DNA from 3 places in the Dickeya aquatica genome. Region 3 is predicted to be linked to each of the others. Evidence: riboswitches for the same ligand, from Rfam matches in the RefSeq annotation. Region 3 holds a riboswitch; each other region holds the start of a gene.
What was found. Region 3 has a riboswitch for thiamine pyrophosphate ahead of thiB (thiamine ABC transporter substrate binding subunit). Riboswitches for the same ligand answer to the same signal wherever they lie in the genome.
Positions count from the first base shown of each region.

Region 1 (4,757 bases), 970 kb from region 3:
ACTGGCCGCTAAACCCTACGGCGCTGGCGCTGATGAGCGGTTTTTGCGCGGCGACACAGGCGGCGTTAACCGCATGGCGGGTGGCCATGTTGTCGCAGCAATCCAGCACCAAATCGACTTGCGCCACCGCGGTGGCCAGCGATTCGCCTTCAAGCCGGGTGGTCAGCGCGAGGGTTGTCACCAACGGATTAAGGGCTTGCAGCGCATGATGGGCCAGCAGCGCTTTGGGGCTATCCACGTCAGCGCTGCGATAGAGAATTTGGCGTTGCAGATTAGAGAGGTGCAGCGTGTCGTGGTCGGCAAGCGTGAGCGTGCCAACGCCAGCGGCGGCCAGATAGAGCGCGGCTGGTGAACCCAGCCCGCCCAGCCCGACCAACAGCACACGGGCAGCCGCCAGCTTCTGCTGCCCGTCCTGACCGATATCTTCCAGTAACAGATGGCGGCTATAGCGCATAAAGGCCTTGTCATCGAGCATAGTCTGCCCCCTTGCCTTCAATCAGGTGAAGCAATGTCGCGGTGGCGGCACGCCAGTCCGCGGCCTGTGTGATGGCGCTGACCACGGCGATGCTGCCCACACCGCTTGCCAGCACCTCGGGCACTCGCGCAAGGCTGATGCCGCCGATAGCGACGCAGGGAATACGCCCCGCCAGTTGCTGTACCTGCCGCGCCAGCGCAGCCAGCCCTTGTGGTGCTGATGGCATCGCTTTGGTTTGGGTGGGAAAGATGTGGCCGAGCGCGATGTACGAGGGCTGGATGGCGATAGCACGCGCCAGCTCAGTATCGTCATGGGTTGATACGCCCAGACGTAGCCCGGCGGCGTGAATCGCCTCCAGATCGGCGGTATCAAGATCCTCCTGACCCAGGTGTACGCCGTATGCCTGATGCCTGACGGCCAGTTGCCAGTAATCATTGATAAACAGCCGGGCCTGATACCGGCGGCCAAGGGCAATCGCCCGGATAATGTCAGGCTCGGCCTGCTCTGCCGGCTGGTCTTTGATACGCAACTGGAGAGTGCGAACGCCCGCATCCAGCAGGCGTTCAATCCACGCTACGCTATCGACCACCGGATAAAGCCCCAGTCGGGCATCGGTGGCGGGAAACGCGCGGCTCATCAGCGCTCCTCCTGCGGCAGGCTGGTAGCGGTGTGGTACAGCTCGCTACCGCGGGCGCGGAATTCGGCGGACATGTTTGCCATGCCGGCGTCTATCGGTTGCGCTTCCTGACGGGCGGCGTAGTCGCGCACTTCCTGCGTTATTTTCATGGAGCAGAATTTCGGCCCGCACATCGAGCAGAAATGCGCCACCTTGCCGGATTCCTGCGGCAGGGTTTCATCGTGGTAGGCACGGGCGGTTTCCGGGTCGAGCGCCAGATTAAACTGGTCTTCCCAGCGGAATTCAAAGCGCGCCTTGGACATGGCGTTATCGCGGATTTGCGCACCGGGGTGGCCTTTGGCTAAATCAGCGGCATGGGCGGCAATCTTGTAGGTGATAAGCCCTTGTTTGACGTCGTTTTTGTTTGGCAGCCCCAGATGCTCTTTCGGCGTGACATAACACAGCATGGCGCAGCCAAACCAGCCTATCATCGCCGCGCCAATGCCGGAGGTGAAATGGTCATAACCGGGCGCGATATCCGTGGTAAGCGGGCCGAGGGTGTAAAACGGCGCTTCGTGGCAGTGCTCCAGCTCCTCGGTCATGTTGCGCTGGATCATCTGCATCGGCACATGGCCGGGGCCTTCTATCATCACCTGCACATCGTATTCCCAGGCGATTTTGGTCAGTTCACCCAGCGTGTGCAGCTCGGCAAACTGTGCGTCGTCGTTGGCATCCTGAATCGAGCCGGGGCGCAGGCCATCACCCAGCGACAGCGCGACGTCATAGGCGGCACAGATTTCGCAAATTTCACGGAAATGCTGGTAGAGGAAGTTCTCCTGATGGTGCGACAGGCACCATTTCGCCATGATGGAGCCGCCGCGCGAGACAATGCCGGTCAGGCGTTTGGCGGTCATCGGTACGTAACGCAGCAACACACCGGCGTGAATGGTGAAGTAGTCTACCCCTTGTTCGGCCTGCTCCAGCAGGGTGTCGCGGAACAGTTCCCAGCTCAGGTTTTCCGCGATGCCGTTGACCTTTTCCAGTGCCTGATAAATCGGCACCGTGCCGATAGGCACCGGGCTGTTGCGCAAGATCCATTCGCGGGTTTCGTGGATATAACGCCCGGTCGAGAGATCCATCACCGTGTCTGCGCCCCAGCGTGTCGCCCAGACCAGTTTTTCCACTTCTTCCTCAATCGAGGAACTGACCGAAGAGTTACCGATATTGGCGTTCACTTTGACCAGAAAATTGCGGCCGATAATCATCGGCTCCGATTCCGGGTGATTGATGTTAGCCGGAATAATCGCGCCGCCGGCCGCCACTTCCTCGCGCACGAACGCTGGCGTGATGTTCTCTGGCAAGCGAGCGCCAAAGTGGTGGCCGGGATGCTGCTGGCGCAGCACGGCGCTGCGAATACGTTCGCGCCCCATATTTTCACGGATGGCGATAAACTCCATTTCCGGCGTGATAATACCGCGCCGCGCGTAGTGCAGTTGGGTGACGCGGCAACCGGTTTTGGCGCGCAGCGGTTGCGGCAGGTGTTCAAAACGCAGATGTTCAATGCCGATGTCGGCCAGCCGTTGCTGGGTAAAGCCGGAGCTGGCTTGCGCTAATGTTTCGGTGTCGCCGCGTTCGGCAATCCAGCCGGCCCGCAGGCGGTGCAGGCCGCGATGGACATCAATTCCGGTGGCCGGGTCGCCATAGGGCCCGGCGGTGTCATACACCGGCACGGCTTCGTTGGGCTCATGGTGCGGGTTGTCGCGGCTGCCGCCTGTCAGCGTCGGGCTTAGCTGGATTTCCCGCATCGGTACGCGAATGTCCGGGCGAGATCCGGTCAGATAAATACGCTGTGAATTGGGAAAGTTTGTGCCGCGCAGTGTGTCGATAAACTGCTGGGCCGCCGCGCGTTGTTCACGACGACCGGCCGCCGCCGTTTGTGCGAAAACACGCGCTTCTGTAGACGAGGTTGGTTCTGTAGACATAGCAAATTCCTGTTGGTTAAAGGAAAAATTGCTTGTCTGGAGCTCGCAGGGAGTAATGGCTGGATGCCGACCCGCTGGCACCCGCAATGTGACGTAACGCCTTGCGGGTGCGGCGACAACCTGAGGTTGCGCCTGGGGCTGGCAATGTGCTTACTCTTGTTCCCTTCGCAGGTCTTAACCTGATCAGGTTCCGCGGATCCCGAATTAACGGTCTCAGCCTGCTCGCCATAAGGCGCGCTAGGCACTCCGACAAGATTTGCCCCGGGTGGGGCCATAGAAAACAGTGACACTGTATGCGTGTCGCAGGGTGGCGTCAATGGTGAAACCGCCGGATACCGGTGTGCAAGCACATTGCCAAGGTTTTTGCCACGCCGGATAATGGCGGCACACGACAAGTCGGCCCGGTTGTTTTGATAATAAAACCGGTTGAGAGTAAAACGCATTGAGAGCGAAACCGGATCAAATGTGAAGCCGGGTCACCAGCGGGAGTGATAAAAAAAGATGGACGTGACGCTGAAAGGTGATGAGCAGGGCTGGTGGGTGGTCTATCACCAGCATCAGATATGGCTGCCGCAAGGCGAGTTGCCGCAGGGCACGGCAGCGCAGTGGCAATTACAGCAGTGTTCGGCGTGTCAGGTTGGCGAGTGGCAAGGTGAGCCGGTGTGGCTGGTACTGCAAGATCGGGCGCGGGAGATGGGGTCGGTGCGCCAATTGCTCAGCCAGGATGCCGGGCTGTTTCAACTGGCGGGGCGCGCGGTACAACTGGCCGAGTTTTATCGCTCACACCGTTTTTGTGGCTACTGCGGCCAGACGATGACTACCAGTACCACGGAGCTGGCCTGCTTATGTCCGCAGTGTAAAGAGCGCTACTACCCACAGATTGCGCCTTGCGTGATTGTTGCCATCCGTCATCACGATAAAATCTTGCTGGCGCAGCATTTGCGTCATAAGGGCAATATGTATACGGTGCTGGCTGGGTTTGTTGAAGTCGGCGAAACGCTGGAGCAGGCAGCGATGCGCGAGGTGATGGAAGAGAGCCAGATTCGCATCAAGAACCTGCGCTATGTTTGCTCGCAGCCCTGGCCGTTTCCCCATTCGCTGATGACCGCATTTATGGCGGATTATGACGGCGGTGAGCTGAAACATGACCCTTCTGAACTGCGTGCGGCGGGCTGGTTCCGCTACGATAGCTTGCCGGAACTGCCGCCACCGGGTACGGTTGCCCGCCGTTTGATTGAGGACACCGTCGTGCTGTGCCGTGACACGGCGCAGTGAGCAAGGGCCTGCGGCAATCATGCCTGAGAAAGGCGTAATCAAGGAAAAAATCATGACTGATCTGAAAAATGATCGCTATCTGCGAGCATTATTACGCCAGCCGGTGGATGTCACCCCCGTATGGATGATGCGCCAGGCCGGGCGTTATCTGCCGGAGTATCGGGCAACGCGCACACAGGCCGGGGATTTTATGTCTCTGTGTAAAAACGCGGAACTGGCCTGTGAAGTGACGCTCCAGCCGCTGCGGCGCTATGCGCTTGATGCCGCCATTCTGTTTTCCGACATTCTCACGGTGCCGGATGCAATGGGCCTGGGACTTTACTTTGAAGCCGGAGAAGGCCCGCGTTTTACTTCCCCCGTCACCTGTCGGGCCGATGTGGAAAAACTGCCGGTGCCGGACCCGGAGCAG
Region 1 covers NZ_LT615367.1:311,290-316,046, forward strand. The annotation lists gene DAQ1742_RS01415 (HesA/MoeB/ThiF family protein) at 1-475, opposite strand, end outside; gene thiE (thiamine phosphate synthase) at 465-1,112, opposite strand; gene thiC (phosphomethylpyrimidine synthase ThiC) at 1,112-3,073, opposite strand; TPP riboswitch at 3,217-3,332, opposite strand; gene nudC (NAD(+) diphosphatase) at 3,575-4,348, shown strand; gene hemE (uroporphyrinogen decarboxylase) at 4,401-4,757, shown strand, end outside.
Region 1: it holds a riboswitch for thiamine pyrophosphate, as region 3 does, so the genes downstream of both, thiC (phosphomethylpyrimidine synthase ThiC) here and thiB (thiamine ABC transporter substrate binding subunit) in region 3, are expected to answer to the same signal.

Region 2 (4,757 bases), 1.8 Mb from region 3:
GAGAAATCATGTTCAAACCAGAATTACTGTCTCCGGCCGGTACGCTGAAAAATATGCGTTACGCCTTTGCTTACGGCGCAGATGCGATTTACGCCGGCCAGCCCCGTTACAGCCTGCGGGTGCGTAACAATGAATTCAACCACCAGACGCTGGCGCAAGCCATCAGCGAGGCGCATGCGCTGGGGAAAAAGTTCTATGTGGTGGTGAATATTGCCCCTCATAACGCCAAGCTGAAAACGTTCTTGCGTGACTTGCAGCCCGTTATCGACATGCAGCCGGATGCGCTCATCATGTCTGACCCAGGGCTCATCATGCTGGTGCGGGAAAACTTTCCACAGATGCCGGTTCACCTGTCAGTACAGGCCAATGCGGTAAACTGGGCGACGGTGAAATTCTGGCAGCAGATGGGGTTGAGCCGGGTCATCCTCTCACGCGAGCTGTCGCTTGAGGAAATTGAGGAAATCCGCACTCAGGTGCCGGAAATGGAGCTGGAGATTTTCGTGCACGGGGCATTGTGTATGGCCTACTCCGGGCGCTGCCTGCTCTCTGGTTATATCAACAAGCGCGACCCAAACCAGGGCACCTGCACCAACGCCTGCCGCTGGGAGTATAACGTGCAGGAGGGCAAAGAGGATGACACCGGTAACATCGTGCATCTTCATGACCCGATTGCCATCAAAGAGATAGACAGTGCCACCGTTGAACCGACGCTCGGCATCGGCGCACCAACGGATAAAGTGTTCATGCTCGAAGAGAGCCAGCGGCCGGGCGAGTACATGAGTGCTTTTGAAGACGAGCACGGTACCTACATCATGAACTCCCGCGACCTGCGCGCCATTCAGCATGTCGAGCGGTTGACCAAAATGGGCGTCCATTCACTGAAAATTGAAGGCCGCACCAAATCGTTCTACTACTGTGCCCGCACAGCGCAGGTTTATCGTCAGGCCATCGATGATGCCGCCGCGGGCAAACCCTTTGACCCGACCCTGCTGCAAACGCTGGAAGGGCTGGCGCACCGCGGTTACACCGAAGGTTTCTTGCGCCGCCATGTGCATGAAGATTACCAGACTTACGAGTACGGTTATTCTGTCTCCGATCGCCAGCAGTTCGTCGGGGAATTTACCGGCCAGCGCCGCGACGGCTTAGCCGAAGTCGCCGTCAAAAACAAGTTTGCGTGTGGCGACAGCGTGGAGATGATGACACCGGGCGGTAATATCCAGTTTACCGTGACGACCTTGCTCAATAAGAAAGGTCAGCCGGTTGACGTTGCACCAGGAGATGGCCACATCGTTTATTTGCCCGTCCCTGATGACATCGCGCTGGAATACGCCTTGCTGCTGCGTAACTTACCTGGCACCAGCACCCGCAATCCGCACGCTCAGTGAGAAACCCTGTGAAAAAGATGACAGTTTCACCGCTAATGTGACATTTTTTAGAATCTGGTCACATCAATCGCACGGTCAACTGGTTATTATTGCAGCGCTGAGAAAATACAGAACAAAAAAATTAAGCGTAGTGACATCGTCCTACATTAGGAACCACCTCCTTAGGCCAGCTCAATCTCCCTTGAGTTGGCCCTTTTCTTTGTACCAGCCCAAACCCATCGCTACTCCCGTTTCAGGCGCGGGCTGTTTACCAGATATAACGTGACGACCAGGATCAGGATGGCCCCGGAATAGGTGAAAGTGTCAGCCGGGTTTTTATGGTCAACAATAATCAGGCGCACAATCGCCGTAATGCCGATATAGATAAAATAGCGCAGCGGGAAGTGATAGCCCGACAAAAAATACTTCACGATCAGCGCCAAAAACTCAAAATAAAGAAAATAAATCACCAGGCTTTCAATCAGCATATAGGAGGACTCTTTCTCATTGCTGACCAGCAACACCGTCGCCAAATGCCAGGTCTCCTTGCCGAGAAACACCACCAAAATCACCGCCAGCACCAGCAAACCGACATTGAGTATGGTCTGCAACCCCCTGGCGACCATCACCGCGCGTGCCGAACCTGCCATAATTCTTATTCCTCCAAAAACTAAACAGCCGGGCAGCCATATCGCCCAGCCGACAGACAAAACGCCGTAAAACCGGTGAGCTTTTTGGGTACACCGTCGGCAATAACATGATACAGATCACAAATTACTCAGCCCATGTCAGGCTGTCTATGCAATATTCCTCAACCGGCATCGAATTTTCTTATCTCAGACAGTTCTTACCACCAGCGGTGAAAATGGTGTACCGGGCCAATCCCCTGCCCCACCTCCAGCGCATCAGCCTGCTCGAGTGCACCGTGCAAATAGGCTTTCGCCGCAGCGAGTGTCTGTAACCAATTATCATGACGAGGGCGTAATGCCGCCAGCGCAGCAGAGAGCGTACAGCCAGTGCCGTGGGTGTGACGGGTGTTAACACGCACACCGTTGCACCTGACAGGCCCGGCATCAGGTAAGAACAGCCAGTCCGGGCTATCCGGCTGATTAAGGTGCCCGCCTTTCATCAGCACCGCCTGGCAGCCCATTGCCAGCAACGCCTCTCCTTGCTGGCACATCTCATGCTCATTATCGGCAATCTGGCAGCGCAACAGTGCCGCAGCCTCTGGCAGGTTAGGGGTAATAAGCGAAACCTGCGGCAGCAAAAGCTGGCGCAGAGCCGCAACAGCGTCGTCTGTCAGTAGCGGATCGCCACTTTTGGCCAGCATCACGGTATCAAGCACCACATACGGCAACGCATAGCCCTGCAACGCGTGCGCAACCACCTCAACTATCGCGGTGTGCGACAACATACCAATTTTTGCGCTATCGATACGCACATCGCTGAGTACCGAATCCAGTTGGGCCGCCACAAAGGCAGCTTCAATGCGGTACACCGACTGCACGCCGCGTGTATTTTGCGCCACCAGTGCCGTAATAACACTGGTGCCGTAGGCACCGAGTGCCGAAAAGGTTTTCAGGTCAGCCTGAATGCCCGCGCCGCCGCTGGGATCCGTTCCGGCAATAGTCAGTGCATTAATCGGGGTTTTCATCAGCACACCACCGGGGCAACAGTAACAACATCAGCGTGAATGCGGCAGAAAAACACAGGCCGAAGCACCCCGGCAGACAAAGGAAAAAGCGTGGTGAGCACAAAAAAGACAGGTCGAGCGAACATAAACCTCCCAACCGGCGTGAAAGAAGGCGGTAGCCGGTGGGATACCGTGACTTCCCTACGCTGGCATTATCCAGTTCAGGTAATACGGGTATTTCTCAGCCGTTCTGAATAGGAAGCGGCACCCCGAGTCAACGGAGCCATTATTGGAAGCCTTGGTCATAAAGGTCAAGGCTGAAAAATAGAGCGCGGGCGTAAAGGTGATAAGCAACGCGGCTAAACCCTGCCCCCGGACACACCACACAGTTATGCCATCGCTGCCTGACAGCACACCACGGCGACCGTGTAGCCATCGGGATCACACACAAAAGCGGCGTACTCATCAGGATGGCGCGAGGTCTGTACACCGGGTTTCCCCTTATCCTGCCCGCCAGCGGCAAGGGCTGCGCTAAAAAAGGCATCCACTACGGCTTTTGATGAGACACCAAAGACAACCTGCGCCGCAGGCCGCGTACTCACTTCCCCTTGAAATAGCCAAAACTCGACGCCAGAGTCAGCCACCAGACCATAGCCGCCCAACACGGAAAAACTCACGGCAAATTTCATGTCTTTGATCTGCTCATACCCCAGCGGCTTGAGCGCCTGCTGATAAAAGCGCTGACTGCGATATAAATCGGACACCGGGATACTCAATTGCTCCTGCATATTTATTCCCCCTGACTACAGCCTGTGATGGCGCTTCACCGGTGATAACGCCTCACCGATGATAACACTGCTCCCGTGATAACACCTCGCCAGAAGACAAGCTATCTGCCAGGCACATTCACCAGTGAATCATCAACATAGTCAGGTTTGCTGAGGGAAATCCTGATCCAGATCGAAAAAAAACAATTATTTATGCATTAAAAGTGATTTTTTATTAAATCAACCTTGAGTGTCTGGCACGGGATCCAGCGCCAGCATCGCAAAGCTTGCCAGCCTATGCCCGCCGCCATAGTGGCTTCCCACCACATGATTGATACTGGCCGCCAGATGATGCCCGGCACTGGCAATCACCATCACGTCTTTTTATCGCTAACCTACTGAACTAAAATATTATTTCCAATAAAAACATTAGGTTAAAAAATGAATCAACGGTTTTGTCGCAAAGAGGGGAAATAATCCGTTTCAATAGGTTACGTTGCCCCTCAACGAGAGAAACGTTTTGGGTGGAAGGTGAGAGAGAAAACGGGGTGAAATGAGAAAGCACAGCCTGGTGGCCAGACCATGCTGCGCACGGGTTAGTACTGCAAACGATCGACAATCGAACCATTGGCATTACGGTACGTTTTTCTGCCGCTGCTGTCCGAGGTGGAGCTCCCGACTATCTTGCCGTTTCTGTCACGGTAGGTGGTGGTGCCCGTCATGCCTGTTGACGCTGACCCCACTATCCCGCCATTTGGGTTTCGGTATGTTGTTTCACCACTATTACTGGTATTGGCGCTCCCGACGATAGAGCCGTTAGCATTACGGTACGTGGTGTTTCCGCTGGTGTTATCCGTCGAGGCTGACCCAAGCATCCGGCCATTTTTGTCCCGATAGGTCGTATTGCCCATGCTATCGGTGGTCGCATTCATGCCCTGATAACTCATGCTGTCAGCATTCCCCTGCGTTTTGGCATTAGCATACGCCGACACA
Region 2 covers NZ_LT615367.1:1,114,067-1,118,823, reverse strand. The annotation lists gene trhP (prephenate-dependent tRNA uridine(34) hydroxylase TrhP) at 9-1,385, shown strand; gene psiE (phosphate-starvation-inducible protein PsiE) at 1,607-2,014, opposite strand; gene thiD (bifunctional hydroxymethylpyrimidine kinase/phosphomethylpyrimidine kinase) at 2,212-3,018, opposite strand; TPP riboswitch at 3,179-3,279, opposite strand; gene DAQ1742_RS05125 (VOC family protein) at 3,387-3,785, opposite strand; partial or broken gene DAQ1742_RS05120 (DUF2891 domain-containing protein) at 4,005-4,124, opposite strand; gene DAQ1742_RS05115 (hypothetical protein) at 4,361-4,757, opposite strand, start outside.
Region 2: it holds a riboswitch for thiamine pyrophosphate, as region 3 does, so the genes downstream of both, thiD (bifunctional hydroxymethylpyrimidine kinase/phosphomethylpyrimidine kinase) here and thiB (thiamine ABC transporter substrate binding subunit) in region 3, are expected to answer to the same signal.

Region 3 (4,757 bases):
GACATCAAAGCGCATCGGCAGGTGTTGGTAGACGTAGGTCAGCGTATCAAGCGTTATCATTCTTGCCTGCCAGTTTCTCAATGAGCGTAAACAACAGAAAACACAGCGCCAGCAGTATCAGCGCGGTGACGGCTCCTTCGCTACTGCGATAAGCGCCGATTTGCTGATAGAGATAATACGGCAGGGTGCGAAACTGCTCGCTGCCAAACAGCGCGATGATGCCAAAATCCCCTACCGACAGCACACAGGCAAAGGCGAGCGCGCGTGCCAGCGGGGCACGCAAGGCGCGCAATTCCACCATCTTCAACCGTTGCCAGCCGCATAAACCCAGTGACTGGCACAGCCCGTTATAGCGCGCGGCGGTGTCATACATCGGGCCTTCGAGCACTTTCATCGCGTAGGGGATGGCCAGCAGGGCGTTGGTCAGCACCACCAGCGCGTAAGGTGACGAGGGTAGACCGACTGTGCGGTTAAACAGCAGAAAAAAGCCGCACGCCAGCACGATGCCGGGCATCGCCAGAATCAGCATGCCGCTGAGATCCAGCCATTGTGCCGCCAGCGGTTGCTGGCGTAAGCGCAGTGTCCGGCTGCTCCACAGCAGCATCAGCGTCAGGCACACGCTCACCATCCCGGCGGCCAGTGCCACGCTAAGCGAGGTGCCCAGCGCCTGCCAGAGTGCGGGCTGGGCGAAGACGGTGCGCAGCGATGGGTTAATGCCATCCGCCAGCACCGCCAGCAGCGGCGGCAAGAGCAGAGCGAGCGCCAGCGTAATGATCAGCGTGTCGCACAGGCGGCTCCACCGGCTGTCTTGCGGGTCACGCCAGTGCAGGCGCTGGCTGGTGCCTGGCGCAAGCCAGTGGCTGAGGCGCTGGCTTGCGAGCAGCAGCGTCAGGCAGCAACACAGTTGCAAAAGCGCCAGCAGCGCTGCGCGCGCCGGGTCATAGTCAAAGCTCAGGGCCTGATAAATCGCCAGTTCAAGGGTGGTGGCCTGCGGGCCGCCGCCGAGCGCCAGTACGGTGGCAAAGCTTGAAAAACAGAGCATAAAAATCAGCGCGCCTGCGGGCAGCAACTGGCGGCGCAGCCACGGCCACTCCACCAGCCGAAAAAAGTCCATGCCGCGCAGGCCAAGCTGGGCGGCCAACTGGCGTTGTTCGGTGGGAATATTTTCCAGCGTTTGTAAAAACAGCCGCGTTGCCAGCGGCAGATTAAAAAAGACGTGGGCCAGTAAAATGCCCGGCAAGCCATAGGGCGAAAACGTATAGGGAAGACCGAACAGGGCCAGCGCGTGCGCCAGCCAGCCCTCGCGGCCATAGACCCGTAACAGGCCGAAGACTGCCACCAGCACCGGCAGCACCAGCGTCATGGCGCACAGGCGCAATAGCCAGCGGTGGCCGGGAAAACGGCGGCGGTATAACGCCCTGGCAAGCAGCAAGGCCGGCCCCAGCGAGAGCGCTGAAGACAGCAGCGCCTGCCAGACGCTAAAACGCAGAACGTGCCACAGGTAGTGGTCTTGCCATAAGGCGAGCCAGGGGGCATCGCCCGCCTCGTACCACAGCGCGCCGAATGCCAGCAACGCGGTGGCGCACAGCAGCCCGGCGGCGAAAACGCCCGGCCACAGTGCTCCGGCAAGAAAACGCCGGGATGTTATCAACGGCTGACGGCGCGTTGCCATGCCTGCACCCAACCGGCACGCTGTTCTGCGACCTGCTGAGCGCTAAAGGTCAGTGCGTTGGCCGGTACGGATAAGTTTTGATAGCCTGCGGGCAGATCGGTACGGATAGCCGGATACATCCAGTTGGTGGTCGGGATCAGGTTTTGAACCGTCGGGCTGACCATAAATTGCAGGAACTGCGCCGCCAGTTGCGGGTTTTTGCTGCCTGCCAGCGGTGCGGCGACTTCCACTTGCAGGTAGTGGCCTTCGCTAAAGTTCGCTGCCGCATAGTTCTCTTTCTTCTCGGCAATTACATGGTAAGCCGGAGACGTGGTGTAACTGAGCACCAAATCCGCCTCGCCTTTCAGGAACAGGCCATAGGCCTCGCTCCAGCCTTTGGTAACGGTGACGGTTTTCGCCGCCAGTTTCTGCCAGGCATCCGGCGCGTTATCGCCGTACACTTTTTGCATCCACAGTAGCAGCCCCAGGCCCGGCGTGCTGGTGCGCGGATCTTCATAAATCACTTTCCACGCCTGCGGCCCTTCTACCAGCTCTTTGAGGCTGGCAGGCGGGTTTTTCAGTTTGTCTTTGTTGTAGACAAAGGCAAAGTAACCGTAGTCAAAGGGCAGGAACGTGGCGTTTTGCCAGCCGCCGGGCACCGCTAACGCACCCGTATCGATACCGTGTTTGGCAAACAGCCCGGTTTGTTCTGCCGCCTGCACCAGATTGTTATCCAGCCCCAGTACCACGTCGGCCGGGGTGTTTTTACCTTCCATGCGCAGACGGTTGAGCAGCGCCACACCATCTTCCAGCGCCACGAATTTCAGTTCGCAGTCACAGGTTTTTTCAAATGCGGTCTTGATAGACGGGCCTGGGCCCCATTCAGAGGAGAATGACTCGTAGGTGTAGACCGTGAGGGTGGATTTGGCGAACGCCGGGGCACTGAGCACCAGCAGGCAGGACATCAAGGCAGTAAGAGAATGTTTAAGCACTTTGCGCTCCAATATGTTGAAGGCGGCAAAGGTCTTTGAGCAGGCAAAGTATGCAATCTCAAATCCCTTCGCCGGTATTAACCGGATCAGGTTCGACGGGTATTTTCTCAGCGGCCCATGACACAATGCCCAGGCGCACCCCGTTGAGAACGGCGCTATTGTAGAGGGTTCGTTACAGCAGGAAAAGCGCGATTCGCGCGGCGGGCGATATTCCTTACGCCTGTCGTCTAGTCCCCCGGTGCAAACCAGGCGGATTTAAAATCAAACCAGCCCAGCGTGTTCATGCGCAGGCCGCGCATGTTGGCCTGCCCTTGCAGGCGCAGCCAGTGGTGGAACAGCGGGTGAATGGCCGCATCGCACACCAGTGATTGGCACCACTGCGCCAGATCCAGCTCGCCCTGATGCCATTGACGGGTGAGCCCATCAAGCTCACCATCAGCCAGGCAGTGGCGCAAAAGCGGTAGCTCGCACAGCATGGCGAAGACGGAAAACTCCAGCGGCAGATAAAAATTGGCGCTGCCAAGCCAGAGATCACCGGCCTCTTCTCCCTGGCACCACGCGTCGAACTCCAGCGTGCGCAGCGTCAGCTTCACGCCGTGCGCGGCCAGCAATTGCTGCATGATCCGGCTTATCACCGCGTATTCCGGGTGGTCACGATAACAGCTGAGGGTCAGCTCGGTCAGGCCGATGGGTTTGTCGCGCACCCTGCGCGGCGGGCTGTGATGCCAGCGTGGCAGCAGGCCATAGGCGGGCGACCAATCGCTCTGGTAGGGGCTTTGCGCCAGACTTAACATCGCCACCGGGCTGAGTACCTGAGATAACCAGTGGCGCACATCCGTGTCAGTCATGGCCGGGGAGCGGCGGTCAAACAGCAGGAAATAGCACCCTTCTTCCAGCCGGTTTTCCAGCTCATTATCGAGGGTGTCATCACCTTGCAGCGTGACGGTGCAGGCGGGGATCACCGGCGCATCGGGCAGCACCCAGATGCTCACCTCGTCAATCAGCGCCCGGTAGCCGAAGTAATCATCAAAGGCGTCTATTTTGAGCTGGTCGGGGCTGTTGCGGACCACCTGATACGGCCCGGTGCCAATTGGCTGGCGCATAAAATCGGGTAACGTCGGCCACTCTTTGGGCAGCATCATCGCCGCCACGCTGCCCAGTAACCACGGCAGCCAGCGGTCTGGCATATTGAGGTGGATATCCAGCACGAACGGCATCGGCGAGCGGATGTCTGTCAGGTGCGAAAACAGTGCCAGTGGCTTTAGCCGGTTTAGCGAGGCGATAACATCCTCCATCGTCAGCTCCCTGCCATGATGAAACCGGACGGCAGGGCGCAGGTAAAAACGCCAGTGCAGCGGCGACAGCGCCTGCCAATGGTGGGCGATATCCGCCAGCAGTTCCCCATTTTCCTCATTTAGCTGGGTCAGGCCGCTGAAAATCTGGCGTGCCAGATGCGTTTCCGAGCGGCGCAGCGCACTGCCGGGTAACAGGTTCAGCATCGGCCGGTAGTAGAGGATGCGCAGCAGGTGGCGTCCCTGACGCACGCGGCGGCCCAGATGGGACAGCACCATCTGGCGCACGGCGTCTTTATCACCCAGCAACTGCACCAGTTGGTCAATGCGGTCTTGCTCAAGCAGGTCTTCGGCGCGCTGTTGTTGCAGGGTCAACCCGGTGTAGAGAAAGCACAGGCGTGAGTGTTTACCTCGTCCGGCCTGCGCCTGCCAGGTCAGCCAGCCTTGCTGTTGCATCGCGCCGAGCAACGAGCGGATGTGGCGGCGTGAGCAATGCAGCAATCCGGCCAGTTGTTGCAGCGTGGTGTCGGTATCCTGGCCTTGCAGGCACTGCCAGAGCCGGATGAATTGTTGTTGCAGACGGGGCGAAGACATCGGTGGCGAAGGCATAAAAGAGGAACTCCACGGCTTAAGCTCATCAATATATTTTTCCCTATATTACGCGGATACTTGATGACAGCGAAGGGGAGTTATCTGAGGGGGGCAATATGAACCGATTATTGTATTTCTATCGCTACTGGCTGTGTCGCGGCATCGGTTGTGGCCTGGCGCGGTTGAGTGAGGCCGAGCGGATGGCCATATTGCTACAGGCCACGCAATGGC
Region 3 covers NZ_LT615367.1:3,847,389-3,852,145, reverse strand. The annotation lists gene thiQ (thiamine ABC transporter ATP-binding protein ThiQ) at 1-60, opposite strand, end outside; gene thiP (thiamine/thiamine pyrophosphate ABC transporter permease ThiP) at 47-1,672, opposite strand; gene thiB (thiamine ABC transporter substrate binding subunit) at 1,648-2,616, opposite strand; TPP riboswitch at 2,689-2,796, opposite strand; gene sgrR (HTH-type transcriptional regulator SgrR) at 2,871-4,529, opposite strand; gene sgrT (glucose uptake inhibitor SgrT) at 4,643-4,757, shown strand, end outside.